Regions from separate parts of the Shewanella sp. 10N.286.48.B5 genome, predicted to be linked through region 4. Evidence: predicted binding sites of a transcription regulator. Region 4 holds the regulator's gene; each other region holds the start of a gene.
The links. Region 4 encodes sigma-54, which starts transcription at its own class of promoters, with help from an activator protein. Its sites were predicted from a motif close to GTTGGCACGNNNNTNGNNT; they were not measured.

Region 1 (8,067 bases), on a different contig from region 4:
GCCTCCATGGATTATAAATTACTCATAGGTCGCAATTGGTTAAAAGGTAAATATGTGGTTGATGTTTCAGAGCAAAAACTAATTGGCCCTACTGCAGACATTAGCATTGTAGAGTCAGGGTTAATATTTGATACCCGCATTGATACCGGCGCCGTTGAGAATTCATTACACGCTACTAACCTGCATATTATTGGTGAAGACAAAAGCAACATGGAGAACAATGTCGGTAAAGATGTCACTTTTACCACCATGAACGAGAAGGGTGAAAAAGCACAGGTCACAGCTCGAATTCATAGCACTTCCTTAATCCGTAATGCACAAGGCAGTGAAATCCGTTATATGGTGACCTTGACGCTAGGTGAACCTGGCCAAGAGTTCAAAGTTGATGTTAATTTACGTGATCGCAGTAAAATGACCTATAAATTGCTTATTGGACGTAATTGGCTGCAAGGCCACTATATTGTCGATGTGGACATGTAAGCCTGTTTACAGATTCAATACCGTTCAGTTGAGCGGTTTTTTTTTGTCGATATTATTTAAACGATTAGCGTTAAGTTGTTATTTTTACATCAGCATTTAGTGTAACGCTTGTATCTATCATAAACTTCAAACTTAACCCTTGCCCCCCCAAAAAAAAGGCCAGCATGTCTGAATTTATTGCACCGCCGTGTTCAGAACACATCACTATTTTGTATCAAGATGAGCATTTATTACTGATAAATAAGCCTAGCGGTTTACTGAGTTTATCGGGTAAGAACCCGCTTAATAAAGACTCTGTTCATTACCGTTTAGTGCAGGACTTTCCCACTGCGACATTAGTCCATCGACTCGATTTTGGTACCTCAGGGATCATGCTGGTGGCGTTAAATAAAACCATTAATGGCTTACTGACCAAACAATTTCAAAATAAAACTGTGAGTAAAACCTACAGTGCGATTTTGTTCGGCCATGTTTTTGGGCTGCAGCAACATGATAAAGAAATTGGCTATATTGATGCGCCAATTGCTAAAGATGTTGATAATTTTCCGTTTATGAAGATTTGCCATGAAAAGGGCAAACCATCACAGAGTCAATTTGAAGTGATAGAGCGGTTAGAGATAGAGTCAGTTCATTTACAAGAAGCGATACCAATAACTAAAGTGAAATTTGTGCCTATTACCGGTAGAACACATCAGTTACGGCTGCACAGTCACTATGTTAAGCATCCTATTTTGGGCTGTGATTTATATAAAAATGCCACTTCAGAGGCGCTTGCAGAAGAAGTCTTTGGCCCACGACTATTATTACATGCCCAAAGGCTGCGTTTTCAGCACCCAGTAACTCATGAAATGATTGATATGGTGTGTGAAGCACCGTTTTAGCATTCCAGTAAAATTCAGATATGAAAAAGCCAGCAGTTAAGCTGGCTTTGTTTACAAATTAAAACTGCTGAACAGGCTTTAAAGCACACCGCGTTTCATTTGATCACGCTCAATTGATTCAAATAGCGCTTTAAAGTTACCTTCACCAAAGCCTAGGTTGTTCTTACGCTGAATAATTTCAATGAAGATTGGCCCAAACAGGTTTTTAGTGAAAATTTGTAATAGGTAACCATCGTCATCACCATCAACTAAAATTTGGTGATGCTTGATGCGATCTCTATCTTCAGTGACTTGTGGTAGCTTGTCAAAAATAGTGTCGTAATACTCAGGAATAATATCCAGCGTTTTAATTGCGGTACCTTCCATTGCATCTAAAGAGCCAACAATATCACGGCTTCTAAAGGCTAAATGCTGAACCCCTGGGCCATTATATTCACCTAAATATTCATCAATTTGGTTCTTGTCATTGCCTTTACCTTCATTAATCGGAATACAGAAGCTGCCATCAGGTGAACGCAGGGCGTAAGATACAAGCGCAGTTTGTGAACCACTAATATCAAAATAACGCACTTCAGTGAAACCAAAAATATCTTTATAAAAGTTGGCCCATTTTTCCATGGTGCCTTTATAAACATTGTTGGTCAGGTGATCGACTTCCATAAAGCCTTTTTCTTCTACAATAATAGGTTCAGCTAAATCTTCAAAATCATTAGCATAAATATTATTGTCAGTGCCAAATACATCGATGAAGTAAATTAAGCTATCACCAATACCGTAAATAGCAGGGTAAGGCATATCTTTAGCCGTATCATCAGCCGGTTTTGCGCCGCGCGCTACAGCTTCAGTGTAAGCAAATTGTGCATCTTCAACACGCCAGCCCATAGAACAAATAGCGGGGCCATGAGACTTAGCAAATTCAGCTGAGAAGCCTTGCTTAGATTTGTTCAATAAGAAGTTGATATCGTTTTGTTGGTAGTAAACGATATCGCTATGTTTAGCTTGTTTAAGCATTGAAAAACCAAAGTCGACAAACACTTGATGCATAAAATCAGTATCAGGACTGGCAAATTCAGTAAATTCAATACCTAGTAGTCCAAGTGGGTTTGTTTCGCTAGCCATGGTGTTTTCCTTAATAATTATCTTTATTTTTCATCACTCTGTGGTGATGTGTAATAGGGATGCTGTTGGTGATTAATCTTCAATCCAAGAGCGGTTGTAATCATCACTCATGCAGTTTTTGACATGGGTGGTTAAATTAAGTGGCGCAAAGGTATCAACCATTACGGCATATTCGTAAGTTTCGGTTTTGCCGATAGAGGCTTCGGTGCGCCCAGGTTGTGGCCCATGTGGCACGCCTTTTTGATGCAAGGTCATGTAACCTGCTTCAATACCTGTGCGGCTCATAAAGTCACCGTCAACGTAATACAGCACTTCGTCGCTATCGATGTTGTTGTGGTAATAAGGCGCTGGAATTGATTCTGGGTGGAAGTCATAGGGACGCGGTACAAAGTTACATATCACAAAATTGTTAGCCGTAAACACGATATGGTCAGAAGGCGGTAAATGAATTTTTCCTACTTTAGGTGCATATTCGGTGATATTAAATGCCCAAGGATAGACGCAGCCATCCCAGCCCACTAAATCAAATGGATGCCACTCTAAGGTGGTGAGTTGATACTTATCGCCAAACTTGCTGACTAAAGGAAACTCACCTTTTTCAACGGTAGCATCAGTAAGTTCAGGGGTGCGAATATCACGTTCACAATATGGCGCTGACTCCAGCATTTGCCCATAGTCATTTCTAAAATGTTTGGGTACTTCAACCATTGAGTTTGATTCAATAACGAATAAGCGTACATTACTGTAATCATTAAACTTGAGCTGGTAAGTCGTGCCTCTCGGAATGATTAAGTAATCCCATTGCTTAACTCGAAGTTGACCATATTCACTTAACAGCGTTCCTTCACCTTGGTGGACAAAGACCACTTCATCAGCATAGGCATTACGGTAAAACTCAGCCGTATCTTCAGTGACTTTGGCTGTGTACATGGCCACATCACTGTTATAAAAAATCTTGTTACGGGCACTGAAAAAGTTGCCGCTGCAATCAGCTTGGCGCGAATCGAGTTTGTAGTTTTGGATTAACGAGTCTTGCCACTCGTCGCCGTGCTCAAGAGCATAGGGAGCCACCGCTAATGCCTTAGTCGGCATATTATGGTGATATTTATTGGAGTAAATATTGGCAAAGCCGTGAGTAGAAAACAGTTCTTCACGGTAAAGCTCGCCAGAGTCTTTTTTAAAAGCGATATGGCGTTTAGAAGGTATTTGTCCTTGTTGAACATAAACCGGCATCGTAACTCCTCAACTCTTATTCGTTTGGTTGTCGTTATTGAGCTTCATTAATCTGCTTTGTTAATGTTTTTCTAGCGCAGCGTTAATAAACTATTTGTGATCTAGTTAACAATTTAGTTGCTAGGATGGACAAAAAAAAGAATAATAAACCACTTAACTCAATCTAATTTTTAGATGGTTAATAAAAGTTTACATAAGTGTCACGACTGCAGAACACTTAAAGGCAGAATAGGGACATGGAGGCTTAAATGAAAATCGATGTAGAAGCATTTAATGTGCTACAAGTACTTGTTGAAGAAGGAAGTTTTTCTAAAGCCTCTGAGCGGCTACACAAAGCGCAATCAGCAGTAAGTTATCAAGTAAAAAAACTCGAGCAACACCTAGGGGTGACTTTATTTAATCGGTCTCAATATCGGGCTGAATTAACCCCAGAAGGCAAAGTGATTTTGGCTGAAGGCCAACGGTTACTGCAACATTTAGCCAATATTGAACATTTAGCCAGTCGTTTTAGCGAAGGTTGGGAGCCAAAGCTTGAATTGGTGATTGACGGCGCGCTGCCAATGGAGCCTATCATGACAGCGTTAAAGCGCATGTCTGAGCATAATATTCCTACCAAGATACAACTTAACATGGAATTTTTAGGCGGCGTTCAACATCGTTTTGAGCGAGATAAAGCCGATTTAATGCTGGTTAAGGATTACCTTGCAGGGCCTTATTTTTCTGCCCAACAACTGCCACCAGTGACCAGTTTATTGGTTTGCTCATCGCAGCATCCTCTTGCTGAGTTATCCGGTGTTACCCTGACTGATCTGCAGCAACATGTAGAATTAACCATTGAAGACTCATCGCCGCAAAAACTACACCGAGACGAGTTACAGTTTGGCGGCGACAAAGTGTTTTACTTATCAGGCTTTATTATGAAGAAAAATGCCTTACTAAAAGGGCTAGGTTTTGGCTGGATGCCGGAGTTTCTTATTAATGATGAGCTTACGGGCAAGAATTTAGCCATAGTAGATTTTGTTGGTGGCCATAGATTTAGATTTACCCCGCAGTTAGTATCTACCCTAGAAAGGCCACTTGGGCGGGCGGGTCGATTATTTACTGAGTTAATTTCAGAAGAATTTGCAACTTTTAATCAATCAACTAATGATCAAAAAATTAGTCATTCGGCCATTGGTTAGTTATGGATTGCATAAGTATTATCGTTTTACTGTTAAGGATTTAAATGAAGTATTGGTTAATGAAATCGGAACCTGATGAGTTCAGCATTGACGATTTAGCAGCATGTTTACCACAGTCAGAACCCTGGCAAGGGATACGTAATTATCAGGCGCGAAACTTTTTACGGGATGAGGTAAAAACAGGGGATTTAGTGCTGTTTTACCATTCCAGCTGTAAAGTTCCCGCTGTTGTGGGGATTGCTGAAGTGACGTCAGATGCTTATAACGATTTAAGTGCTTTTGATAGTCAAAGTGCTTATTTTGACCCTAAGTCAGATAAACAAAAACCGAGATGGGTTGCAGTAGATATTCGTTTTAATCAAAAGTTAACCCGCATTATTACCTTGGCGCAGTTAAAAGCAGATCCAAAACTTGCTGACATGGTATTAGTAAGTAAAGGCGCTAGGTTGAGTGTTCAACCAGTGACAGAAGAAGAGTTCAACTATATCGTTGCCTTATAAATGCTTTATAAATGCCTTAAACATAAAAAAGGAGTGCTAATAAATTAGCGCTCCTTTTTTAACATTCAATAGTAACAGCAATTAAAATTGGTTTAGATTAATAGCTTTCTTTTGCCACTATGGTTTGTCCAATCGGCGTGAGGCTCAATAAAGCCAGCTTCACATGTTGTATAGCAAACGGAATACCAATGATAGTGATAAAACAAGCTAGAGCATGGGTGAGGTGACCGATGGCCAACCAAATACCGAAAAATAAAAACCAGATTACATTACCTATCATCCCTAATGGACCGGTACCAAAGTCTTCTGTGCCTGATAGGTGTTTACGATTTACATTTTCTTGGCCGAATGGCCAAAATGCCATTTCACCAATGACGAAACAGGCTCGGCCAAAGGGGATACCGATAATACTAATAAAACATAAGAGCCCAGCTAGCCACCAAGCTAAGCCCATTATAAAGCCGCCCATGATGAACCAAGCGATATTAAAAACTAATCTTAATACTGACATCTAAAATCCCTTACTTGTTGTAATAACTTACTATTTTTAATCGTGCTTTGTACAGTTTGTTAGTCGAACTATGCACTATTGAAGCGAAATCTGTGCCACATTATTTATATTTTTTATCTTGCTGAATTTAAACGATAATTTTATAAGGTATATTGTCTCTTAAACTCTCAGCATAAATAGGTTAGTTAAAAACAACATTTTTTAGTTAAAATAATAACTCTACTCATTGATGTTGAGATAAACATGTTTGCCACCACACCAGTACAAACCATTCGATTTGCAGAGCAGGCGATATTTGTAAAACGCGATGATTTACTCCACCCGGATTTCAGTGGTAACAAAGCGCGAAAATTTCAATATTTTCTCGAGCAAGATTTCCCTCTAGTAAAAAAACTGGTTGGCTATGGCTCAGCGCAAGCAAATTCGCTGCACTCTTTAGCTGCCTTAGCCAAAATGCGCGGCTGGCAACTTGATTATTATGTTGACCATATAGCTGGCTATCTTAAGCAAAACCCCCAAGGAAACTATAAAGCGGCCTTAGACAACGGCGCCAACATCATTGAAAAGCCAGCGGGTATTGAGCTGAACCTAGAGACTTATGTACAACAAGATACTCAAGCGCCGTTTGAATCGAACAAACAGCTTGTCGTTAAGAGTACGGTGTTTGTTCCCGAAGGCGGGCGTTGTGAATATGCTCAGCTAGGGCTTGATCAACTAGGGCGAGAGATTATTGAATGGCTTAAACAAAATAATATGAAAAAGTTAGAGCTATTTCTTCCTTCAGGTACAGGTACCACGGCACTTTACTTACAACGTTTTTTTGTCGAATTCAGTAAAACAGCCAGCAGCTCAGACCTCTCGCTGCCCAGTGTAACGGTATTAACCTGCAGCTGTGTTGGCGGTGATGAATATCTCACTAAGCAGTTTTATCAATTAACCGATAATACTGACTATCATCCAAGGATCATCTCTAATGGTAAAAAGTATCATTTTGGTAAGTTGAACCGTCAGTGTTATGACATGTGGCAACACGTCAATAAGCAAGGTATTGAATTTGAATTGTTGTATGACCCAGTTGGTTTCATCATGCTGGAGCATTATCTAAATACTGCAAACCTAAGCGGCGATGACTTAAACAAAGGTGCTGCTGTTCCTGTGATGTATTTACATCAAGGGGGCTTGCTGGGTAATCCAAGCATGTTAGCGCGCTACAAAAGGAAATATCAACAGCAAGGATGATAGCGGGTTTATATCTAGGCTAGATAAGCATTCATTAGAGACAATATTGAAAATTGATTTGAATTATGACGTTGGAGAGTTGCTTAGAGAAGGATTTGAAAAGTGCTCTTGGGTGAGGGTAACTTCATGTTGCTCAGTTCTAATAAACGTCCGGTAAGGTGTGAGAGGAAATACCGAGAAGCGATGTCTATTGAGTAACTGAGCAAATGAATAACGCAAGCGTTAAAAGTCTTACTTGTTAGCCGTAAGTAACCATTTCATAAATGTTAACGCTTCAGTGCGCTTAGAAAAAGTTGTTTTAGTTTTACCTTGGCTATCGGTAAAAGCTATTGAGTTTTTATTTGATGATATTGAATTAACAGGGAAATTAACTGTAATTTCATGACCATTTATGTTGTATGACATGTGCCACACTCCTTTTTAATTTTCACCTTTTTGGTGAGTAAGTAATAACAATATTTATCCTTAAGCAGTCGTGTTGCGTAAGTTTAGATTTATGTGCTTAAGTTCACTGTGCTTATTACACTTACAAGTAGGCTGGTTTGATCAATTCTATTTTTAATCGCCAATTTACTTGCTGTAGTTAGTTGAACATAGGCATATGACAAACAAATGACAGAGAACAACTTAGCAAATGACTTGTAGTGTGGGTTTACTGCATGTAGTGAGTGACTAACAGAAGGGTAAACAAATAATTACAAGAAAACTTAAATACACAGAGGATATTAGTCATATATTTTTTATATAGCAATACATTTTTTACAATTCAGGACAATTAATGGATAAAAGGTGAACTTAATCGCCCTTTATCTGAATATTTATCCAACAAAAGCAGCAACACACTGTACTTTGTGGCGACTTATCCTCAGTTAGGGTAAATAATCTAGCTAAGTCGACGATAAGCATAACTGTTATAAAAACCG
Region 2 (8,067 bases), on a different contig from region 4:
GCCATTGGCTGGTGCAAACCATGATGGATTTTTTCTATAATATGGTGGATATGATCCCGCAGGTTATAGGTTAGGTCATTGGATATTCTGTTCGAGGAAATTAGCCAAACCATTGCCGCCTATATTTGGCCGCTGTTTCGTATTTCTTCAATGCTAATGGTAATGACGGTCTTTGGCGCCAATACGACTCCGTCGCGGATCCGCTTATTATTGGCGATGGCCATCACCATTGCCGTTGCGCCGGTACTGCCAAAAACAGCATATGTGGAGCTATTTTCATTAACTGCAGTATTTGTTTCAGCTCAGCAGATTTTAGTGGGCACAGCTATTGGTTTTGTGACCATTTTAGTGATGCAAACTTTTGTATTAACAGGGCAAATTATTGGTATGCAAACCAGTTTAGGCTTCGCTTCCATGGTGGACCCAGGTTCCGGTGAGCAAACCCCGGTAGTGGGTAACTTCTTTTTATTGCTGGCGACCTTGATTTTTTTAAGTGTAGATGGTCATTTATTGATGTTTAAAATGCTGGTGGCCAGCTTTGAAACCATTCCGGTTTCAACCGAAGGCTTTAGCATTGCCAATTATAAAAAACTTACCGAGTTTGGCAGTTATATGTTTGGCGCGGCGTTAACCATGTCAATATCAGCGATTGTGGCATTATTGCTTATTAACCTCTCGTTTGGAGTAATGACCCGGGCTTCACCGCAGTTGAATATTTTTGCCATCGGTTTTCCAGTGACTATGGTCAGTGGCTTATTTATTCTCTGGCTGACCCTAGGCCCTATCATGTCTCATTTTGATCAGGTGTGGCTGCAAGCCCAGCTGCTGATGTGTGATATTTTACAACTGACCTGTCACATTGACGGTTCCATAAGCCAGTAGGGACAAGATGGCAGAAGATACCGGTCAAGAACGCACCGAGGACCCCACCGCCAAGCGACTGGAACAGTCCCGTGAAAAAGGTCAGGTCGCCCGCTCTAAAGAGTTAGGAACCGCAGCAGTATTATTAGCATCTGCTGTGGGGTTTGCGTTTGTTGGCCAAGATCTGGCGCGCAGCTTACACAGCGTGATGACGCAAATGCTCACCATGGAGCGGGATCAGATCTATGACACCAACTCTATGTTCCTAGTTTGGGGGGTTATTGGCGCTGAGCTTGCTTGGCCATTATTCAGTTTCATTGCTTTTCTCGCCTTTATTGCCTTTCTTGGCAATATTGTCTTAGGCGGTATTACTTTTTCGGTTAAAGCTTTTATGCCTAAGGGCAGTAAAATGAACCCTGCTAAAGGCTTTAAAAGAATGTTTGGCACCCAGGCCTTAGTTGAACTAACTAAAGGTATTGCTAAATTTTTGGTGGTGGCAATATCGGCGTATTTTTTATTGTCGTTTTATTTTTACGATATTTTGACCTTATCTATGGGTCATTTACCGGGAAATATTTACCACGCGCTGGATCTATTGGTATGGATGTTTATTTTATTGTGTTCATCAATGCTATTGATTGTGGTGATTGATGTGCCATTTCAAATATGGAACCACAATAAACAGCTTAAAATGACCAAACAAGAAGTTAAAGACGAGTATAAAGACTCTGAAGGTAAGCCTGAAGTAAAAGGCCGTATTAGGCAATTGCAGCATGAGATGGCCAATAAACGCATGATGTCTGAAGTGCCCAATGCCGATGTGATTGTGGTTAACCCAGAGCATTACGCTGTGGCAGTAAAATATGATGCCAGTCGTTCATCTGCGCCATTTTTAGTGGCAAAAGGGGTTGATGATGTGGCCTTTAAAATTCGCGAAATAGCCCGAGAGCACGAAGTGCCAATTGTATCAGCGCCGCCGCTAGCCAGAGCCATATATCATACAACTAAAATTGACCAACAGGTACCGGAAGGACTATTTACCGCCATTGCACAAATCTTAGCTTACGTATTTCAGTTAAAACAATACCAAAAGGGTCGCGGTAAACGTCCAAAACCTATTCCGCTCAATCAACCTATTCCGGATGATTTAAAACATTAGCTGCGGTGTTTTTAGGCACTCAAACCGCAACAGCTGCTATTAACTAATAGCTTGGCTTAGTAATTGCATTTCGCTGATGTCAGCGTCAAAAATATTACGAAAGGGTTTACGGTTAATGGATGTAAAGACAGCGCTAGGTCAAGCAAAGCAAATACGATTTAGCACATTCAAAGGTATTGGTACCCCTTTATTGGTGCTGGCTGCATTAGGTATGGTGGTATTGCCGATGCCGCCATTTCTGCTTGATATTCTATTCTCCTTTAACATTTCCCTCGCTTTAATCGTGTTACTTGTCGCTATTTATAGTGATCGCCCACTAGATTTTGCCGCATTTCCGACTGTTTTACTGGTGGCCACCTTATTACGCTTAGCATTGAATGTGGCCTCAACACGAATAGTGTTACTTGAGGGGCATAACGGTGGTGACTCCGCGGGTAAAGTGATTGAAGCCTTTGGTTCGGTGGTGATTGGCGGTAACTATGCTGTGGGTTTAGTGGTGTTTTTAATCCTGATCATCATCAACTTTGCCGTAGTAACCAAAGGTGCGGGGCGTATTTCAGAAGTGAGCGCGCGTTTTACCTTGGACGCCATGCCGGGTAAACAGATGGCCATTGATGCCGATTTAAATGCCGGCACATTAACTCAAGATCAGGCACGTATTCGCCGTGCTGAAGTGACGAAAGAAGCTGACTTTTATGGCGCGATGGACGGTGCGTCAAAATTTGTGAAAGGGGATGCTATTGCTGGGATTATGATTCTGGTGATTAATATCCTTGGCGGTTTTGTCATCGGCATGGTGCAGCACGGCTTGGATTTTTCAAGCGCGGTGGAGATTTATACCTTACTGACCATTGGTGATGGTTTGGTGGCGCAAATACCCGGATTGCTTTTATCTATCGCCGCCGCCTTGATGGTGACGCGCCAAAATGAGTCTGGCGATATGGGCGGGATGATGATCAGCCAAATGTTCCATAGTCCTAAGTCTATGGCCATTGCATCAGCCGTGCTTTTTGTTATGGGTGTTGTACCTGGTATGCCACATTTCGCGTTTTTAACGTTTGCATTTATTACCGCAGGCGCAGCTTACTTTATTTATAAACGCAATAACGACAATAAAACCCTTGCGCTAGAAAAAGCAGTTAAAGGCCCAAGCGATGTCAAAGAGGCTGAGCCCAAAGAGCTAAGCTGGGAAGATGTACATCATGTAGACACCATTGGCCTTGAAGTGGGCTATCGACTTATTCCGCTGGTAGATAAAGGTCAAGGCGGCGAGTTACTCAGTCGAATTAAAGGGGTACGTAAAAAATTATCGCAGGAATTGGGCTTTTTGGTACCGGCAGTGCATATTCGTGACAACTTAGATTTATCCCCCAACTGCTATCAAATATCCTTAATGGGCGTGGTAGTTGGCGAAGCAGAAGTAAGACATGATTGCGAGTTAGCGATTAATCCAGGTCAGGTTTACGGCAAGCTTGATGGCATAGAGACCAAAGATCCAGCTTTTGGTTTAGAAGCCGTTTGGATAGCTCCAGCGCAACGTGAACATGCGCAAACATTAGGTTATACCGTGGTTGATACCGCGACTGTTGTTGCTACTCATATAAGCCAGTTACTGACCAATAATGCGGCTAAATTATTGGGCTATGAAGAAGTGCAGCAGTTAATGGATATGCTATCGAAAAACTCGCCGAAGTTAGTGGATGGCTTTATACCAGACGTTATGCCGCTAGGTTCAGTGGTAAAAGTGATGCAAAACCTTCTTAATGAAGGAGTTTCTATCCGAGACTTGCGCACAATCGTGCAAACACTGTTAGAATACGGCAGCAAAAGTAATGATACTGAAGTGTTAACCGCTGCAGTACGTATTGCCTTGAAACGAATGATAGTGCAAGAGATCTCTGGGCCCGAATTGGAAATCCCTGTCATAACATTGGCGCCAGAGTTGGAACAGATGTTGCACAAGTCTATGCAGGCAACCGGCGGTGAAGGGCCCAATATTGAGCCAGGCCTTGCAGAACGTATGCAGAAGTCATTATTAGATGCTTCTCAGAAGCAAGAAATGGTCGGTCAACCAGCCATTTTATTGACATCAGGCATGCTTAGGTCAACTTTGTCGCGGTTTGTGAAATACACCATTCCTAATTTACGGGTTATTTCTTACCAAGAAATACCCGATGAAAAGCAAATACGCATAGTATCTGCAGTTGGGCAATAGCAATGACTTTCAGTTTGAAAGAGGTACGTAGTGAAAATTAAACGATTTTTTGCCAAGGATATGCGCTCAGCATTAGCTCAAGTCAAAGAGACTTTGGGCTCTGACGCGGTGATCATGTCGAATAAGAAAGTAACTGGTGGCATCGAAATTGTTGCAGCAGTTGACTACGATGAGCCTAAAGTTGATGTTGCAGTAAAATCGCCCGTTGCTGCCTTTATGAATGTGACTGAAGACCGTGTGTCAATTGGTGCTAATAAACCTGCTATTAAAGCACACACTAAAGTCAGCCCACCGCCAGTAGCTGATTCATTACAGGCGTTATTAGAAAAGCAGCATAGCCGCCTGCAGCAACAAATTTCCCAGCAACATGAAGAGCCGGAATTACCAGATTGGGCTAAACAGTTAGAAGCAAGCAAACCTGCAGCTAAAGAACCAAGACAGCATCAGCAACACATTGAGCCGTCTAGATCTCCAAATAAAGGTCATTCAGCTGAAATGGAAGCAATGCGCGAAGAGATGGCGTCACTGCGTGGTTTGCTAACTCATCAAGTTTCTTCATTAATGAAAGAACAGAAAAAACGCACCGATCCTGTGGGCGCGATGCTTGAAAGTAAATTAATTGCCGCAGAGTTCTCGCCTGCTGTCGCTGCCAAGTTATCCAGCCTAAGTCAGCAGTTTTCTCCCGCCGATTTAGTCAGAGCCTTACCCCAAAGTTTGGCCAACCTGCTCGATAACCAAGGTGACGATATTGTGCGCACTGGTGGCGTAGTCGCATTTGTCGGTCCAACTGGTGTCGGCAAAACCACTTCATTGGCTAAAATTGCTGCCAGATTTGCCGCTCATCATGGCCCAGAACAAGTTGCGTTAATTACCACAGATCATTATCGTATTGGAGCCTTTGAGCAATTGGCAACTTATGGCAAAATAATGGGCTGTCCAGTTAAACAAGCACATGATTTAACTGAATTAGAACAAATTCTTTATCAGTTTAAGAATCGTAAGTTAGTATTGATTGACACTGCGGGTATGGGGCAACGAGATTTACGCCTTTATCAGCAGTTAGATGATTTGATGGCAAACACCAGAATACCCATTCGTAGTTATTTGGTGATGTCGGCAACCTCTCAACGAAGAGTGTTACTCGATGCCGTAGAACATTTTAAAAGAATCCCGTTATCTGGGTGTATACTGACAAAATTAGATGAGTCAGTATCTATTGCTGGCGCATTAAGTGTATTAATCCAAAATGGGTTGCCACTAAGTTATGTTACTGATGGGCAACGTGTTCCAGAAGATATGCAGGTTGCCGATACGCTTTCATTAGCAAGACAAGCGTTAGCAGCACTTAACGAAACAAAACCTCAAACGTCACCTGACACTGCGTGGTCAAATGACATGGCCTATGCATTCGAGTAAAGATATGACCCGAGATCAAGCAAGTGGTTTACGTATGATGAATCAACCAAATAACGATAAAGTAAAAGTAATTGCAGTCAGCGGTGGTAAAGGCGGCGTGGGTAAAACCAGTGTGTCGATTAATACCGCGGTAGCACTTGCTGAGAAAGGCAAACGGGTTTTAGTACTCGATGCCGATTTAGGACTCGCCAACGTTGATGTGATGTTAGGTATTCGAGCTGAGAAAAACTTATCTCACGTATTATCTGGCGAAGCAGAATTAGACGACATTATTGTTCGAGGCCCGAAAGGCATTGGTATTGTACCTGCCACATCAGGCACTCAAGCGATGGTGGAATTGACCCAAGCGCAACATGTTGGATTAATTCGTGCCTTTAGCGATATGAAAACCCAGTTTGATATTTTAATCGTTGATACCGCAGCGGGTATCTCTGATATGGTGCTGAGTTTTTCCCGTGCCTCACAAGATGTATTGATTGTAGTTTGTGATGAACCGACATCAATAACCGATGCCTATGCCCTGATCAAAATATTAAGTCGTGAGCACGGTGTGTTCCGCTTCAAAATTGTGGCAAATATGGTGCGCAGTTTGCGAGAAGGCATGGAGTTATTCGCCAAGTTAAGTAAAGTAACCGATAGATTTTTAGATGTGGCTTTAGAGCTTGTTGCGACAGTGCCATTTGATGAAAATTTACGTAAATCAGTACGTAAGCAGAAGTTGGTTGTGGAAGCATTTCCAAAATCACCAGCAGCCATTGCTTACCACGGTTTAGCCAATAAAATTATGAGCTGGCCTGTGCCACAGCAGCCTGGTGGTCATCTAGAGTTCTTTGTTGAACGTCTTGTTCAGCGCAAAGAAGTAAAAGAGGATACACCGAGTGAATAAAGCCGCCGCGTATACTCAGTTTGATAATAAAACCTCAATTGTTGAACAGTATGCACCGCTGGTAAAAAGAATTGCACATCATATGTTGGCAAGGCTGCCAGCATCGGTACAACTTGATGACTTATTGCAAGCTGGGATGATGGGGCTGCTGGAAGCATCATCAAAGTTTGATGGCTCTAAAGGCGCCAAATTTGAAACCTTTGCTGGGATCCGAATTCGTGGTTCGATGATCGACGAAATTCGCCGTGGTGATTGGGTGCCGCGCTCGGTACATCGTAACCAACGCCGTGTTGCACAAGTTATCGATGAACTGGGTCAAGAATTAGGTCGTGATGCCAGAGATACTGAAATCGCAGAAAAATTGGAAATATCTCTTGAGGAGTATCACCATATTTTAAACGATGTTTCAGTAGGAAAAGTTATTGGGATTGAAGACTTAGGTGTTTCAGAAGATGTGATTGTGTCTGATGAATTAACTGAGGATGAAAGTTTTGATTCTTTAGCCGAAGTGCAGTTTAAATCGGCATTAGCACAAGCAATTACCACATTACCCGAAAGAGATGCGCTAGTTTTGTCGCTATATTATGACGAAGCGTTAAATTTAAAAGAAATCGGTGCCGTTCTTGAGGTCAGCGAGTCGCGTGTTAGCCAGATTTTAAGTCAGGCAATGCTGCGTCTCAAAGGCAAACTCAAGCATTGGACACAGGTATAATTACTAATAAGAGCAACGAATTAAGCTCACCGGAGGAAACCTTGGACAAGAATATGAAGATACTGATTGTTGATGATTTTTCAACAATGAGACGTATCATAAAGAACTTGTTGCGAGACTTGGGATTTAATAATACTCAAGAAGCAGATGATGGCAATACCGCACTACCGATGTTACAAAAAAGCGATTTTGACTTTGTCGTAACCGATTGGAATATGCCGGGTATGCAAGGGATTGATTTGTTAAAAGCCATTAGAGCTGACGATTCATTAAAACACTTGCCAGTATTAATGGTAACAGCAGAAGCAAAACGTGAACAAATTATTGCCGCAGCGCAAGCTGGCGTTAATGGCTATGTGGTTAAACCTTTTACCGCAGCAACGTTAAAAGAAAAACTCGATAAAATCTTTGAACGTTTAGCCTAAGCAAAGGATAAGTTATGCAGGCAGCAATATCAGGGCTCATAGATCTTGAGCAAGCCCAGCAACTTGTTAAATTGCTTGAAGATGGACAACAAGAGCAAGCTGATGCGGTCATTCGTGACCTGTCAGTGCCAATACAACGTGAACTGTTTGATGAAGTTGGCAAGCTGACCCGTCAGTTACACAGTTCACTAAATGACTTTCAATTGGATACCCGTCTGGTTGAACTTGCTAACCATGAAATACCCGATGCAAAAGAAAGACTCAACTTTGTCATTGATATGACAGAGCAAGCTGCAAATAAAACCATGGATGCAGTTGAAGAATGTTTACCTTTGGCCGATACAATAATAAATAACATTCAATCGGTCACGCCAATGTGGGACAAATTGATGC
Region 3 (8,067 bases), on a different contig from region 4:
CATAATTTTTTGAGTTATGGGTGGTGTAAGGATTCAGGTACCAACGAATATCACCAGCGGTATCGATAATGAAAAACCCTGGTTTCCCATCCCAAGAAAACGCCCCAGGTGCATCAGGATTATTGTGGGATAACTGACCCGACTTTCCGTCTGGATTGGTCCAGTTTACAAAATAAAGGCGGTCTTTAAAGTCAGCGTCAACATGTTCTACTTCGACGATGGGCGCTTTAGCCCACTGGCTTTCTGAAAAGCCCATATCAATGTCTGGGGTTAGCATTTGATACTCGTGGCTGCGCTGCTTGCCGTTTTCAGTCCATTTAATTGTAAAGGTGTTCATAAAGGCAGGGTAGAGACCAAAAATGGGTACGCCACCTTCATCCATTACCCGCATATCATCAACTTGATAGTTTATGCTGACACCAGTTTCACCTTTGGCATGTATGGTGACATCCACATTGGAAATTTTATGGCCATTAAGAGTCACTAAAGCCGTTAGTGGGGCATTTTCATAGGGATTATGAATGATATAACCCAATGGCGCATCTGCCACTGGCATTGGCTTCATCCCCATGGGGTCTGCATTAACATTATTGATTGAACAAAGCAGTGACAAGGTCAATGTTGTATAAAGTATTGGCTTTAGCATGGGCACACTCTGAAATTAGTTATAGCGGCAGTATACCTTGGCATAATCGATAATAATGCAGTGTAACTAACAGAAAGTGTTATAATTTTTTACTTTTGATTAATAGCTCACGAAATAAGATTTTTAACTAAATTTAGGGAACTTTTGTGAATAGGCTGTGGAGTAACAACTGTTTAAAACCGATGGGAAGCTTATTACAATTGTCTCAAAAGTGATTGGTAATTGATGCGAATAAAAAAGCCTACTTTATATCAACACGCCGTTAGCGGTTTTAAAGTAGGCTCTTAAGCTATTCAGCTAGCTAAGGGGTTAGCTATTTAGTTACTCGTCTTCACTTGGAGGTACATAACCTTCAACGGCAACATCTTTGCCTTCAAATAAAAAGCTAACCATATTCTCTTCAAGTAGTTTACGGTCATCAACATTCATCATGTTAAGTTTGTTTTCATTGATTAGCATGGTTTGTTTTTTCTGCCAAAGTGCCCACGCTTCTTTACTGATTGAATCAAAGATACGCTTGCCTAGATCGCCAGGGTAAAGTTGAAAATCTAAACCTGGAGCTTCTTTCTTTAAATATACGCAATTAACATTACGAGCCATGATTATTCCTTAAAGGGATTCCTTGACGGGATCTACTGCTAAAAGAGCGGCTAAGTTAGATAAAATCCGCTCAGTTGCTGCGGCTAATCCAACTTTCGCGGGATGATGTATGTTATACCAGAGTGTCTGATTTTGTTCCATTACACTTGAGTCAATTTGAGGCGATTGTTGATTTTCGCCGAGATTAACTAAGATAGGCTGAATATCTAAATGAAAATGACTAAAAGTATGTCTAAATCCTGCAAGCCATTGTGATTGTTCATTATTGTTGTTTTTTGCTGCGGCATATTCATTGCTGCTGTGATTAAACCCATTAGCACTGATATGTGCAAGCAGCGCCGCCTCAGTATCAAATTGAGGAAAACACCATAAGCCGCCCCAAATGCCTGCTGGTGGTCTTTTATTAAGAATGACTTCACCATCTTTATGCAGTACTAGCATCCATGCAGATTTTACAGGAATGGTTTTTTTAGGCTTTTTACCGGGGAATTCTGTCTGTCGGCCAGCAAGCTGCGCTTTACAATCAATTGCAACAGGGCATTGAGCACAATTGGGTTTACTGCGAGTGCAAACCGCAGAGCCAATATCCATCATGGCTTGGTTAAATTTAACCACATCTTTTTGCGGGGTTAACTTATCCGTTAAGTGCCATAATTGTTGTTCAACTGCTTTTTGACCTGGCCAACCTTCAATTGCGCCGTGACGGGCAAGTACCCGTTTAACGTTTCCATCTAATATTGAATGATGCTGACCAAGGGACAATGACAAAATGGCCCCAGCAGTCGAGCGGCCAATACCCGGTAAGGCTATGACTTCATCTAGCGCTTCAGGAAACTTGCCTGCATGTTGCTCACAAACTGTTTTAGCCGCTTTATGCAGATTACGGGCGCGGGCATAATAGCCTAACCCCGTCCAATGATGCAGTACATCATCTTCGCTGGCATTGGCAAGGGCTTTAATGTCGGGAAAGCTTTGCATGAATTTTTCATAGTAGGGGATAACAGTGGCAACTTGAGTTTGTTGCAGCATGATCTCTGAAATCCACACTCTATATGGGGTTTTATTGATTTGCCACGGTAAGGTCTTGCGTCCGTGTAAATCGTACCAAGCGGTGATCCGCTCAGAAAAGGAGTTAACTTTTTTCATCAGCGCAGTGTATATGGAGAATATTCTATAAACAAGGGAGCCTGTTAACTGATAAATACTTTAGTCATGGTGATTTTAAGATATACTTAGCCACTATTATTGGAACAAAGATGAAACTTTGAATAGTCGGCAATTTAAACGCTATTCAAATGATGAGGCATACATGAGCGACGTTACCACCGCTGAATTTAACGAAGATGGCAAATATATTCGTAAAATCAGAAGTTTTGTATTAAGAGAAGGCCGTTTAACCAAAGGCCAAGCAAACGCAATTGAAGCACATTGGCCTGCAATGGGTTTAGATTACACACCAGAAGCGATTAATTTAGCTGAAGTGTTTAAGCGTGATGCTGATACCGTATTAGAAATTGGTTTTGGTATGGGTGCATCTTTAGTTGAAATGGCTAAAGCGGCTCCTGAGTTAAACTACATTGGTATCGAAGTACATAAACCAGGTGTTGGCGCATGTTTAGTTGATGCCGGTGAAGCTGAAATTACTAATTTACGTGTTTATCATCATGACGCGATGGAAGTGCTTGAAAACAGCATTGCTGATGGCTCACTTGCCCGAGTACAATTATTTTTCCCAGATCCTTGGCACAAAAAACGTCATCACAAACGCCGTATTGTGCAAGCTGAATTTGCGCAATTAATTCGTCGTAAGCTTAAGATTGGCGGTGTTTTCCATATGGCAACAGATTGGGAAAACTACAGCGAGCACATGTTAGAAGTGATGTCTGTGGCTGAAGGTTATAAAAACCAATCAGCAACCAATACTGTAGTTGAACGTCCAGATCATCGCCCGCTAACTAAGTTCGAAGCCCGCGGCCATCGTTTAGGTCATGGCGTTTGGGACATAATGTTCGAACGTATTGCATAATTATAATAAAATATTGTTAAAATAAGCTATTTAATCAACTAACTAGGAAATAACCATGGCTAAGACCCGAACTCGCCGTTTACGTAAGAAACTACGCGTTGATGAATTCCAAGAATTTGGTTTTGATATCAACTGGACTTTTGATGAGTCAATTTCTGAAGCAGATATTGATAAAGCTGTTGATGAGTTCATTGAACAAGTCATTGAACCTCGTAAGCTAGGTTTCCATGGCGGCGGTCATAAAATGTGGGAAGGCATTATTGCAACACAAGAGATCGGTAAATGTACCGAAGAAGATGTTGCTGCTGTTAAAGCCTTCTGGGAAGCGAAAAAAGTGCCACAACTTGAAGTTAGTGCACTGTACGACATCTGGTGGGGCTAATATAGCTAATGCCTGAGCAAATATTGCTTGATGAAGTGGTCGACAAGGTTCGGCCACTTATTGGTTTAGGGAAAGTCGCAGATTATATTCCAGCATTGGCTGACGTAGATCCAAACAAAATAGCAATAGCAGTCACTGGCGCAGATGGTCACACCATTGGCGCTGGGGATTATCTTGAGCCGTTTTCCATTCAATCTATCTCCAAAGTATTCAGCCTTACTTTAGCGCTAAGTTTGTACTCCGAAGATGAACTTTGGAGCAGGGTAGGTAAAGAGCCTTCAGGTCAGTCGTTTAACTCATTGGTTCAAGTTGAGCTTGAACGAGGCATTCCAAGAAATCCATTTATTAATGCTGGTGCATTAGTGATAGCAGATTTAATTCAAGCGCGCCTTGGTGCACCTAAGCATCACTTGCTTGAAGTGGTTAGAAACCTGAGCGAAAACCCTCACATACTTTTTGATAAAGTGGTGGCTAATTCAGAATTTCAGTTTAGTGCCCGTAATGCCTCTATTGCCTATTTAATGAAGTCATTTGGTAATTTTAACGGCGATGTTGATACAGTATTAAAGAGCTATTTTCATTACTGCTCATTAAAAATGAATTGCGCTGACTTATCAAAAGCGATGTTTTATCTCGCCAATCGCGGTAAAAGCCTAGCAGGGGATCAAATCGTTACCCCAGTACAAACCAGACAGCTAAATGCACTGCTTGCTACCTCAGGTTTATATGATGGCGCAGGTGAGTTTGCTTATCGGGTTGGTATGCCAGGTAAAAGTGGTGTTGGCGGCGGCATTATTGCGGTGATCCCTGGGGACATGTCTATTTGCGTATGGTCGCCTGAACTTGATCAAAATGGCAACTCACTGGCAGGCACTCGCATGCTTGAGCATTTATCACAATCATTAGGTCGCTCAATTTTTTAAACTCGCTTATGTTGCTGGGCAAGTTTTTTATGCCCATTTTCAAATGTTAAGCTTGAAATCATCCATTGTCTTTTTAGTATCCTCATCCACGAGTTTGAAAATCATCTATTCTTAAATCTACCCATATAATAGCGATGATGAAAATTACCAACATTTGGCTTATTTCACACATAGTTAATATAAATCCAAATCTAAAAGCTAAACCTATTAGTTATTACCTGCTTTAAGTTATTGATAAAAAGCTTATTTATGTTTTTGGCACAGCCTGTGCAATAACTTGGTATCAGTCTAATTAACATTGAAACTAGATATCAAAACGTTGGCAGTAGCTTAGTGAGCAGTTTAGCCACTCGCCCCATTGATTATCTACATAACGATTAACAGCAAGGATAGAGCTAATGAATACCCAAGGTTTATTTAAAAGTATTGCACTAACTGGTTTAATTTTTACCGCAGGGGCTATGACGCCTGCGGTGGCCAAAATGTCCCTTGAAGATAATCAATGCAACGTGACCCTAAACTATGATGTTACCGTTGAGCCACAAAAATTATCCTTTAGCGAAAAAGGCGCTGAGGTTTACCGAGTCGAACTTGGAAAGTTATATATTGATGGCAACCAAGTTGCACTAAATGATAAGCAAGCAGCTTTGTTAGCTGATTATTCGGAGCAAGTATCTAAACAGATCCCAGAGGTAATTGATTTAGTTGATGATGCTGTTATTTTGGCAACAGATGCAGTGAGCATGGCATTAACCCCTATTTTTGGCGATGCCACCGCGGCTAAATTGGATGAGCTTTTAGCTGGAATTCAAAGCCGTGTTGACCAAGCAGCATATCAACAAGGGGATAAGTTTTATCTTGGCGCGACAGAGTCTTCGTTAGAAGAAGCATTTAATGAAGAGTTTGAACAAGAAATGGAGCAAATGATTAAAAACTCCATGGGCAGTTTTATGATGGCGCTAGGGGCTGAAATGATGTCTTCAGAAGGCGGAAGCTTTGATGAAAAAATGACTGCCTTTTCAAGCAAAATGGAAAGAATCGGTGAAGATGTTGAATTGCAGATTTCTGAGCAATCAGAGGCCATAGAAGCTAAAGCCAAAAAAGTCTGCGGTAACTTTGAGCAGTTAATGGTGCTTGAAAGTGAATTACGTCAATCCATCCCACAGCTATCTTCTTATGAATTAGCGACATTATCAGATACTGAGTAGCGGTAACCTTGTAAGTTCTAGCATTGTCAAAATGCACCTGACCTTCCCCTGTACCTTGTGCAGGGGCTTTTTGGTTAAACCATTCCCGCTTAAATTACCAATCAAAAACTTCACCCGCCAATCAAGCTCTAGTTAACTATCTGTTATTTGCGCTACTTTGTAGCGAGATATGCTAGCCGAGCTAGTCGTTTTTTGTCTAATTGCCACCGTTCAAGTTGAGAAAATGTCATTAATATTACAGTTTATCGTAGATTTGTTCTGATAAAAAAATTGTATATTATAAATATAGAGCCATTTATACAATTTTTGGTATACTCCTAAAACTATAAAACTGTATGGCGTTAACCAATTAACTTGTTGTTTTAGTTTTGGTTGGCTATTCATGATAATGGACTATCGAAATTTAATTTCTTTTTGGGTGAGTGGCGCAACGTTTAAAGAACCATATAAAGTAGGTGGCGTTTATGCAGCATTGTCTGTAATAAGCGACATTACTTGGAACTCAAAAAATATTTTTAATGTCGTAAACAGCTTAAGGCGACTCCAATGTTAGAACTATTAGAACCTATTGCTATTTTTACTCATGTTGCTAGAGCCGGGAGCTTCAGTGCCGCTGCCAGAAGGTTGAGTATATCTAAGTCCAAAGTAAGTACTCAGGTTGCTGATCTTGAACATAAACTTGGGGTTCAACTCATCCAACGTACTACACGTAGTTTAAGTTTAACTGAAGCGGGTAACTTGCTTTACATACAAGGTGAGGAGTTATTACGTGATGCAGAGCAGGCCGTTGCTAGTGTGCATAATCTAAATGATGCCACCCGTGGTGTACTTAAAGTCGGTATTTCTCAGTCTTTTGGTACCATGCATATTATTCCTGCATTACCTGAGTTTATGGCACGACATCCAGAGCTTGAGCTACAAGTTAGCTTACTGGATCATAAAGTCGATGTGGTTAGTGAAGGTTTAGATTTACTTTTGACTATGTCTGAGCAGCTACCATTAGGTATGGTTGCAAGACCATTAATGAAGTGTCAGTTCTTATTAGTGGCATCGCCAGAATATATTGCCCAACATGGCAATATTTCTCGACCTGAACAACTTGTTGATCATAACTGTCTAGTCTACCAAGGTGAGTGGCATGAGCACAGCATGTGGCAGTTTAAGAAAGCTGATGATTACTGTGAAATTGGTGTTTCTGGTAACTTCCGGGTTGATAATGCACCAGCATTAAAATCGGCCGCGGTTAGCGGTTTAGGTATTGCCTACCTAGCAAGTTATTTACTTGAAGATGAAATCGAACAAGGTACATTAGTGCCGTTATTACCTGATTGGCAATTGACCAACAACTTACCGCTACAGGCTGTTTACCCAAGACGTAAGCACCTTGCCCCTAAAGTAAGTGCATTTATTGAATTTATTAAAGGTCATATTGGTACTACACCTTATTGGGATGGTAAGTTTGATCATTTATACAAATTACGTAAATAGCCATTCAATGGGGTTTCTAAGTCAGTAACTAAAACTGGAAACATTGTTCGAATTTTAAAACAAAGTCGCAACTTAAGTTGCGGCTTTTTTATTTGCACAATAAAAACAATAACTTGATTGTCTTGTGCTTGAAAAACGCTCAGGTTGTTTCTGTGCTGAGTTATTAATGGAGTATAAAAAGCTGCTTGAACTCTGTTCTTAAATCAATACAATAGATTTCAGTTGATTCGGAATGATTTGAGTCACGCATCTTGTTGAGAAATGACCCCTTTTCAGCTTTTTGTGCAAATCAGCAACTTCGCAAGTTTTGAATCACTGCTGGCAGAGGTTTTAAAATCAGAACAATGCCGGCTTTGAAACCATCATCCTAGTTTTAATTGGTTTACCCCAGACATTGTGCTGGGGTTATTTTTTCTGCCCTATAATATCCGCTTAATTTGTTTACTCTCTCGCCTTTGTACTTTTGTTCTCTTTTAAGCTGCCAATTGAATATATTTGTCGGGTATAGCATTTGTTAATGCACTCGTTATTGAACTTGTTATTGCCTTGGTAATTTATAGAGTGGCGCTCATTACTTAGATTTCATTACTTAGATTTCATTACTTAGGCTTTAGTACGAGCCAAAAAGAAGGCCACTAAAAAGTGGCCTTAGATAACTTAATCGATTGGTTGATTAACCGCGATTTGAGTCTGCTGATTGGCTTAATAGCTCAGGTTTATTGGTTTGATTAATCCAATTGTCCACTTCAGCTTCTAATACATCTAATGGTACAGGGCCATTTTGCAGTACTAGG
Region 4 (8,067 bases):
ACCAGAAAGTCACCCAGACTTGATTGATTCTGAAAAGAAAAAAGATGAGCAACCACATTTACCAGACAGCGCTAAACCCGGTGATGACACGCCACCAGCTATAATTGAAAACAACAATTTATCTGCTGTAGAGGCTGTGAACTCAACTGAAACACCCGAAGTAACTGAATCACTTAACGCTGAGGCGCAGGCGACATTGTCAGCCCCAGCAGCTGAGCAAAATGACTAATGACCCAAATTACGTTAACCGCTGAAAATCTCGCTAAGAGTTATAAAAGTCGCCAGGTAGTAAAAGATGTCAGCCTGACGGTAAAAACCGGCCAAATTGTTGGCTTACTTGGCCCTAATGGCGCGGGTAAAACCACCACCTTTTATATGGTCGTAGGCCTAGTCAAAAGTGATAAGGGCCGCATTCTGATCGATGAAGATGATTTAACCGCAGATCCAATGCATTTGCGCGCCCGAAAAGGCATTGGCTACTTACCTCAAGAAGCCAGTATTTTTCGTAAGCTCACAGTACACGATAATATAATGGCAGTGCTTCAAACTCGCAAAAGCTTATCAAATGAGCAGCGCATTGAAGAACTGGAACATTTATTAGAAGAATTTAACATAACTCATATCCGTGATAGCCAAGGTATGGCGTTATCGGGAGGCGAGCGTCGCCGAGTTGAAATTGCACGCGCATTAGCGGCAAATCCTAAGTTTATTTTATTAGATGAACCTTTTGCAGGGGTAGATCCTATCTCAGTAATCGACATCAAGAAAATTATTCAACAACTTAAAAGCCGTGGTTTAGGGGTGCTAATTACCGACCATAATGTCCGTGAAACACTTGATGTGTGTGAGCGAGCATATATTGTGAGTCACGGAAACTTGATTGCTGAAGGAACACCTGCTGAGATCTTAGTCAATCAGCAAGTTAGGTCGGTATACTTAGGTGAACAATTCAAGCTATAGTTAGCACTATTCAGTTTTTAGTATGGCATTCGCGGCCAACAACAAACCTTAATCTAGTCTATTTTTCTAGGATCATAAACTAGCGCCCACACTGTTCGTCGCGATGATGTAATTCAATTAGGGACAAGCGGTACATGAAAGCCTCACTCCAACTCAAAATGGGTCAACACTTAACCATGACCCCACAGTTGCAACAAGCGATTCGCTTATTGCAACTTTCCTCATTGGAGCTACAGCAAGAAATTCAACAAGCACTTGATTCAAACCCGCTATTAGAGCTTGAAGACGAATTCACTAAAGCCAAAGAGCCCGTAAAAGAAAACGCCCTGCAAACTGACACCGATTTTAGTGATAATAGCCAAGTCACCATAGAAAAAGACACCTCAACGGTTGATACCACTGAATCGCTCACTAAAGATTCTATGCCTGAAGAACTCCCTATGGATACCACATGGGATGAGGTGTATACCGCCTCGCCTACTTCTGGCTCTGGCGCAGTATCGAGCGGTAATGATATGCCGTTTCAAGGCGAAACCAGTGAAGGCTTGTATGAGCATCTTGAATGGCAAAAAAACCTCACTCCCTTTTCTGAAAATGACTTAGTGATTGCAACCGCCATTATTGATGCCATTGATGAGCGCGGTTACCTCACCCAGAGCGTTGAAGACATTTTGCAATCCTTAGGCACTGACGATATCGAACTCGATGAAGTTGAAGCTGTACTTAAACGGGTACAACACTTCGATCCCGTCGGCATTGCAGCGCGAGATTTAAGTGAGTGTCTATTAATTCAATTAGGCCAATACCCTAATGAAATTCCTTGCATAGATAATGTTAAGTTACTGATTAAAGATCATCTTGATTTAATCGCCGGTCGTGACTTTAGGTTACTGATGCGTAAAACCAAGCTTAAAGAAGATGATTTACGTGAAGCCATTGAATTTATTCAAACGCTCAATCCACGTCCAGGCTTGCAAATTACCCCCATTAAAGATGAGTACGTCATTCCTGATGTTACTGTACTTAAAAAGAATGGTCGCTGGGTGGTCGAGCTAAATCCCGATAACATGCCTAAAATTGGCGTTAATCAGCAATATGCAGCTATGGCCAAAGGCGGTTCAAGCCAAGCTGACAGCCAATTTATTCGTGGTCATTTACAAGAAGCTAAATGGTTTATCAAAAGCATCGATAGCCGTAATGAAACCTTACTAAAAGTGGCTAACTGTATCGTACAATTTCAGCAAGGTTTCTTTGAGTTCGGTGAAGAAGCCATGAAGCCGATGGTGCTCAATGATATTGCTGAAGCGGTTGAAATGCACGAGTCGACCATTTCGCGGGTCACGACCCAAAAATACATGCATACCCCCCGTGGACTTTTTGAACTAAAATATTTTTTCTCAAGCCATGTAAGTACCGATGATGGTGGAGAATGCTCTTCTACAGCAATTCGCGCATTTATTAAAAAGCTCGTAGCTGCAGAAAACCCGAAAAAGCCTCTTAGTGATAGTAAAATGGCGACACTATTGGCTGAACAAGGGATTAACGTTGCTCGACGTACGATAGCCAAATATCGAGAGGCAATGCTCATCCCTCCCTCAAACCAACGCAAAAGCTTATAACTTTTGTTATTGGAGGATGACCTATGCAAATTAACCTGACTGGAAACCATATTGAAATAACTCAATCTTTACGGGAATACGTGCAAACAAAATTTTCAAAGCTTGAACGACACTTCGAACAGATCAATAATGTTCACGTTGTGCTCGATGTTCAAAAGCTACAACAGATTGCCGAAGCCAAACTGCACCTAAAAGGCGGTGAAGTGTTTGCTGTATCGCGTAACGCTGATATGTATGTGGCAATAGACGCCCTGATAGATAAGCTAGACCGTCAGGTAATTAAACATAAAGAGAAACTCACTAAGCATTAACGATGGAACTTCGTACCATCCTGCAGCCGGCGTGCACTACCTGTGCCACTCCGGGCAGTAAGAAAAAGGTACTGGAATTAATCAGCAATTTAATGGCTGCCCAGTACCCAACCCTTTCTTCACAGGCTATTTTTGAAAGTCTAATAGCGCGTGAAAAAATGGGCAGTACAGGTATAGGAAATGGCATAGCAATTCCACATGGGCGCTTAGATAATATCGAAGAACCCATTGCTATTTTAATCAAATGCGAAGAGCCAATCGCCTTTGATGCCATAGACAAGCAACCTGTAGATATTTTATTTGCGCTTCTTGTACCTGCAGATCAGTGCCAGCAACACCTAAGCACATTATCTAGCATGGCAGAGAAACTCAGTGATAAATTGATACTTAAACGACTTCGAAAGAGTCATGACGCTACAGAACTTTATCAGGTTATTACTGCATGAAACTTGTCATCGTATCGGGACGTTCAGGTTCAGGAAAATCAGTCGCACTGAGAGTGCTTGAAGATTTAGGTTATTACTGTGTTGATAACCTGCCACTGCCACTGATTGGCAGCCTGCTTGAACAGCTTAAAGATAGTAACGAGCTTGTCGCCATTAGCGTCGATGTGCGTAATATCGAAGAGCAAGGCAAAGTACTCAAAGAGCAAATTGCTTTACTGTCTGACGATACCTGCATTACCAGTTTCTTTTTAAACGCCAACGATAAAGTGTTACTGAAGCGTTTTAGTGAGACCCGCCGATTACACCCACTGTCTAAGAATCAAATTTCGTTACAAGAAGCCATTAAGCTTGAGGGGCGGTTACTCGAACCCATAGCCAAAATGGTTGATCACTATATCGACACCTCGCAAACTAATATCTACGAATTGAGCGATCATGTTCGGCAAATCTTGCTAGGCAGTGTTGATAAAGAATTAGTGGTACATTTTGAGTCATTTGGCTTTAAGCATGGCATGCCGGCTGAAGCAGACTTTATGTTTGATGTGCGCTTTTTACCGAATCCGCACTGGGAGCTTGAGTTAAGGCCCTACACAGGCCTAGATGCGCCCGTGCAAGAGTTCTTAGAGCGACAGCCTTTGGTGAATAAGTTTATCTGGCAAATTGAAAACCTTTTTGACACTTGGATGCCACATTTAGAGCGTAATAACCGCAGCTACCTGACCATTGCCATTGGTTGTACTGGCGGTCAGCACCGTTCGGTTTATATTGCCGATCAGCTCGCTAAACGTTTCAACAACTCTAAGCACAAAGTCAGCGCCCGCCATAGAGAGCTTGGCATTGAATAAGCTAACCACAACGCCAGCCAAAACGGTGGCCTATTCAAAGCAAATTACCATCAGTAACAAGCTAGGCTTGCATGCGCGAGCGGCGACTAAATTGGCAATTTTAGCTACCGAGTTTGACGCAACTATCACCCTTATCCAAGGTGAGAAACAAGCCAGTGCTGCCAGTGTATTGGGGTTATTAATGTTAGAAAGTGGCATTGGTAAAATCATTACTGTTGAAGCTCAAGGCCGTGATGCAGAAAAAGCCCTTGAGGCCGTATGCAAGTTAATCAACGATAAATTTGACGAAGAAAGCTAACCGCCTGCGCCCAGTAACATCTCCAAGGAAACACAGCGACTCACCTTTTCCATTATTTTATTAGCTATACTCAACACACCACCAAGCAGTATTAGCGTATTTATGAATTGCGCATCAAGCCATCAGATATTAGAAATTTCTTCATTCTTTCCGGTGAGTTAAGTTAACATTTCATCATCGTCTTTTCAGGAGTAGCCAATGGGTATTGAAGTCATCGACAGCGAACTGACCGAACAACGTCTTAATCAGCTTACACAAGCATTAGGTAGCGGTATGTTTGTTCATGTCAGAAATATGCTTCATGACATGGCCGCCTCCGATGTCGCATTAATTCTTGAATCATCACCGCCGAAAACTCGTCAAGTGTTATGGCAACTGATTGATCATGAGCAAGCGGGTGAAATCCTAGAAGAACTCGGTGAAGAGTTAAAAGATTCACTCATCAGCGCTATGACCCCAGAAAAAGTAGCCCAAGCCACCTCAGGGATGGATACCGATGACTTGGCTTACATCTTAAGAAGTTTGCCAGATGCTGTTTATAAAAAAGTACTGCAATCCATGAGCAGTCAAGACCGCCATCGCGTCGAACAAGCACTGTCATACCCTGATGACACCGCTGGCAGTATCATGAATACTGATACGGTCACTTTGCGTCCTGACGTTAATATTGATGTGGTATTACGCTATTTACGCCAGCGCGGCAACTTACCCGATACCACAGATACCTTATATGTGGTTGATCGCAACGATCATGTGCTTGGTGGGGTGCGCCTTGCCGATCTACTCACTTGTGATCCTAATTCAACCATTCGCAGCATCATGGATCCTGAATTAGAAAGCATCCCTGTGGACATGCCTGATAATGAAGTGGCGCAATTATTTGAACGCCATGACTGGATTTCGGCCCCAGTGGTAGATGAAGCGCAAAAATTATTAGGCCGTATTACCATTGATGATGTGGTCGATGTTATTCGTGAAGATGCCGAACACTCAATGATGGGGATGGCGGGTATGGATGACGATGAAGATACCTTTGGCCCCGTAATGAAAAGCACCTTCAGACGCTCGCTATGGCTTACCATTAACTTGTTTGCCGCCTTACTTGCTGCATCAGTAAGTAATATGTTTGAAGGCACGTTAGAGCAATTTGCCACCATCGCGATTTTAATGACTATTGTCCCTAGTATGGGCGGTGTGGCAGGCAATCAAACCTTAGCTCTGGTTATTCGTGGTATCGCCTTGGGTCATATTGGCCAAAGTAACTCCCGTTGGCTTATCGGTAAAGAATTAGCCATTGGTTTTCTTAATGGCCTCATGTGGTCGGTACTGGTCTTCTTTGCAGTGTGGCTATGGAAAGGTGATATGGCACTGGGCGGTCTCATTGGCGGCGCGATGCTCATTAACATGACCGTTGCCGGACTAGCGGGGGCCAGTATTCCGCTCATACTTAAAAAACTCAATATCGATCCGGCATTGGCTGGCGGTATGGTACTAACCACAGTCACCGATGTGATTGGCTTATTCGCCTTTTTAGGCTTAGCGACCATTTTCTTAATGTAGCGCCGTAAAACCCCCTCTCTCATCAACATAAAAAGCGGCATTTATTGCCGCTTTTTTGTGCCTTAAAACCATAGAGTTTTAATGGTTACTTTTGTTTACCAATTAAAACCAATTCGCACCAAAATAGTACTTTTGCACCAAGATGTTTCACGCTCACTTTTTAGAGCTAACACTTTAAAAAAATAAGTCACTGTAATAAAAGGGTAAAATATTTATTTCATAATTGGCACAAGTATTCCATTGAGTTACGTATCACTAAAGAGGTAGCTTTTAATTTGACCAATTTAGTGGAGAAATTTAAGCCTTATAAATTTGAATATCAGCAGGAGTCGATGATGAAATTATTACACACATGTTTGAATCTTTGTCGTAATCAGTGCCACTTTTATAAGCATGTAGGCTGTAGCCTATGGGAAGTAGAATAGTCTTATCGTTAAGCCGACGAAGTTAATCGCTTTTAAATGCTTGGAGCTAATATGTCAGCACAAACAAAGTTTTATCCCGAGAGCTTTCAGCAGCAAGTGATCGCTGAAGTGAAGCAACATAATCGATTAATTTCTGATGTTGCTAAGCAATACTGCATCTCAGCAAAAACGGTTTACCAATGGGTTAAAAATAAAGAAACCGCGATGACATCAAAAACTAATGCCGAGGGCGTGACCACTCGCAAGCGTACACAAGCTAAACAGAAAAGCGCTTTAGTGTCAGAGATAGCTCACTTACAACTTAAGTTATCTCAGCTGAATCAGCAGCTGTTATCGATTAATAGCAATTAGTGGGGATTAACACAGTTCCGACAAACTTGATTGAATTAAACGCTGCCCCCATCGGCAATTAATTAGCGACAAATCTATTGTAAGATATAGAGCTGTTCACCCTCAGGTTTGTCAATTTTATTACAAAAAAAGCTGTTATAAAGCAGCTATGTAAGTAAAAAACCTGCAACAGGGACTAACAATAATAATAGGTCGCAGGAATGCCAAAAGGCAGTGTAAGGCCGGTGCTAATGAAAGGATGTCATTGGTGCCCGTGAAGACGAAACGAATGGATTTTAAGACTGTTCCGGCAGGTTTGATTCGATAAGCGCACCACCCCAAGTGCACTTATTAAGAAGCTAATATTCCGACTATAAAGGCTTTTAAACAATCAAGCTTGTCAATTTTATTCAAGCTCAGTGACTGCATTCCCCCCATGATTGCAGTATCACTGAATTGAAACCTGCAACAGGGACTAACAATAATAATAGGTCGCAGGAATGCCAAAAGGCAGTGTAAGGCCGGTGCTAATGAAAGGATGTCATTAGTGCCAGTAAAGACAAAACGAATTGATTTTATAACGGTTCCGGCAGGTTTGATTCGATAAGCGCACCACCCCAAGTGCACTTATTAAGAAGCTAATATTCCGACGATAAAGGCTTTTAAACAATCAAGCTTGTCAATTTTATTCAAGCTCAGTGACTGCATTCCCCCCATGATTGCAGTATCACTGAATTGAAACCTGCAACAAGGCTAACAATAATTATAAGTCGCAGGTATGCCTACAGGCAGGTAAACCACCCTAAGGTAAGGATGTCACTAGGGTGATTGGAGATAGATTCAGGCAGATTTGATGTGTTGCTAACTGTTCCCCAGCAGTGAGCAATAGAGGTTTTATTAGGGCTTAAGCGCCCAAGGTAATACTTCTATCAACATGGCTAATTTATCCGTTTCAACAAGGTGACAGCACTCTCCCCCATGCTTGCATGGTCACTGAATTGAATACCTGCAACAAGGAATAATAACAATAATATGTCGTAGGCAAGCAACAGCGTAACTCTGATGAATGGAAGTCATAAGGGGAAATATTAAAAAGCATAAACTAGGAGATGTATTACGAGTATTAACTAATTTAACAACCAATAGCTTTGATTTGATTGATGGTCGTCCCCAGCGACTATTGATTATGAAAACATTCTATACCCCTTACTTCATGGAATGGCTTTCTACTATCAAACCTATTGAGTCCGTTGACGACTATTTGGACATGAGC

Region 1: BCU57_RS08690 (YccF domain-containing protein) is a predicted target of sigma-54. The motif match lies at 5,987-6,005, and genes of this name have one in related genera.
Region 2: flhA (flagellar biosynthesis protein FlhA) is a predicted target of sigma-54. The motif match lies at 2,071-2,089, and genes of this name have one in related genera.
Region 3: BCU57_RS10775 (YggN family protein) is a predicted target of sigma-54. The motif match lies at 4,832-4,850, and genes of this name have one in related genera.

What each region holds. Positions count from the first base shown of each region.
Region 1 covers NZ_MCVG02000001.1:2,015,000-2,023,066, reverse strand. The annotation lists gene BCU57_RS08720 (RimK/LysX family protein) at 1-480, shown strand, start outside; gene BCU57_RS08715 (RluA family pseudouridine synthase) at 645-1,361, shown strand; gene hppD (4-hydroxyphenylpyruvate dioxygenase) at 1,440-2,480, opposite strand; gene BCU57_RS08705 (homogentisate 1,2-dioxygenase) at 2,553-3,713, opposite strand; gene BCU57_RS08700 (LysR family transcriptional regulator) at 3,962-4,894, shown strand; gene BCU57_RS08695 (EVE domain-containing protein) at 4,939-5,394, shown strand; gene BCU57_RS08690 (YccF domain-containing protein) at 5,492-5,905, opposite strand; gene BCU57_RS08685 (1-aminocyclopropane-1-carboxylate deaminase) at 6,149-7,144, shown strand; gene BCU57_RS08680 (hypothetical protein) at 7,376-7,549, opposite strand.
Region 2 covers NZ_MCVG02000001.1:468,403-476,469, forward strand. The annotation lists gene fliQ (flagellar biosynthesis protein FliQ) at 1-74, shown strand, start outside; gene fliR (flagellar biosynthetic protein FliR) at 79-882, shown strand; gene flhB (flagellar biosynthesis protein FlhB) at 890-2,020, shown strand; gene flhA (flagellar biosynthesis protein FlhA) at 2,136-4,235, shown strand; gene flhF (flagellar biosynthesis protein FlhF) at 4,266-5,651, shown strand; gene BCU57_RS02050 (MinD/ParA family protein) at 5,656-6,537, shown strand; gene BCU57_RS02055 (RNA polymerase sigma factor FliA) at 6,530-7,249, shown strand; gene cheY (chemotaxis response regulator CheY) at 7,291-7,674, shown strand; gene BCU57_RS02065 (protein phosphatase CheZ) at 7,689-8,067, shown strand, end outside.
Region 3 covers NZ_MCVG02000001.1:2,522,656-2,530,722, reverse strand. The annotation lists gene BCU57_RS10805 (aryl-sulfate sulfotransferase) at 1-646, opposite strand, end outside; gene BCU57_RS10800 (oxidative damage protection protein) at 968-1,246, opposite strand; gene mutY (A/G-specific adenine glycosylase) at 1,256-2,392, opposite strand; gene trmB (tRNA (guanosine(46)-N7)-methyltransferase TrmB) at 2,556-3,272, shown strand; gene BCU57_RS10785 (50S ribosome-binding protein YggL) at 3,328-3,654, shown strand; gene glsB (glutaminase B) at 3,663-4,577, shown strand; gene BCU57_RS10775 (YggN family protein) at 4,976-5,785, shown strand; gene BCU57_RS10770 (LysR family transcriptional regulator) at 6,332-7,273, shown strand; gene BCU57_RS10765 (DUF885 domain-containing protein) at 7,947-8,067, opposite strand, start outside.
Region 4 covers NZ_MCVG02000002.1:328,772-336,838, forward strand. The annotation lists gene lptA (lipopolysaccharide transport periplasmic protein LptA) at 1-229, shown strand, start outside; gene lptB (LPS export ABC transporter ATP-binding protein) at 229-960, shown strand; gene BCU57_RS16335 (RNA polymerase factor sigma-54) at 1,095-2,579, shown strand; gene hpf (ribosome hibernation promoting factor) at 2,603-2,890, shown strand; gene ptsN (PTS IIA-like nitrogen regulatory protein PtsN) at 2,893-3,336, shown strand; gene rapZ (RNase adapter RapZ) at 3,333-4,181, shown strand; gene BCU57_RS16355 (HPr family phosphocarrier protein) at 4,207-4,479, shown strand; gene mgtE (magnesium transporter) at 4,678-6,039, shown strand; gene BCU57_RS16365 (transposase) at 6,516-6,815, shown strand.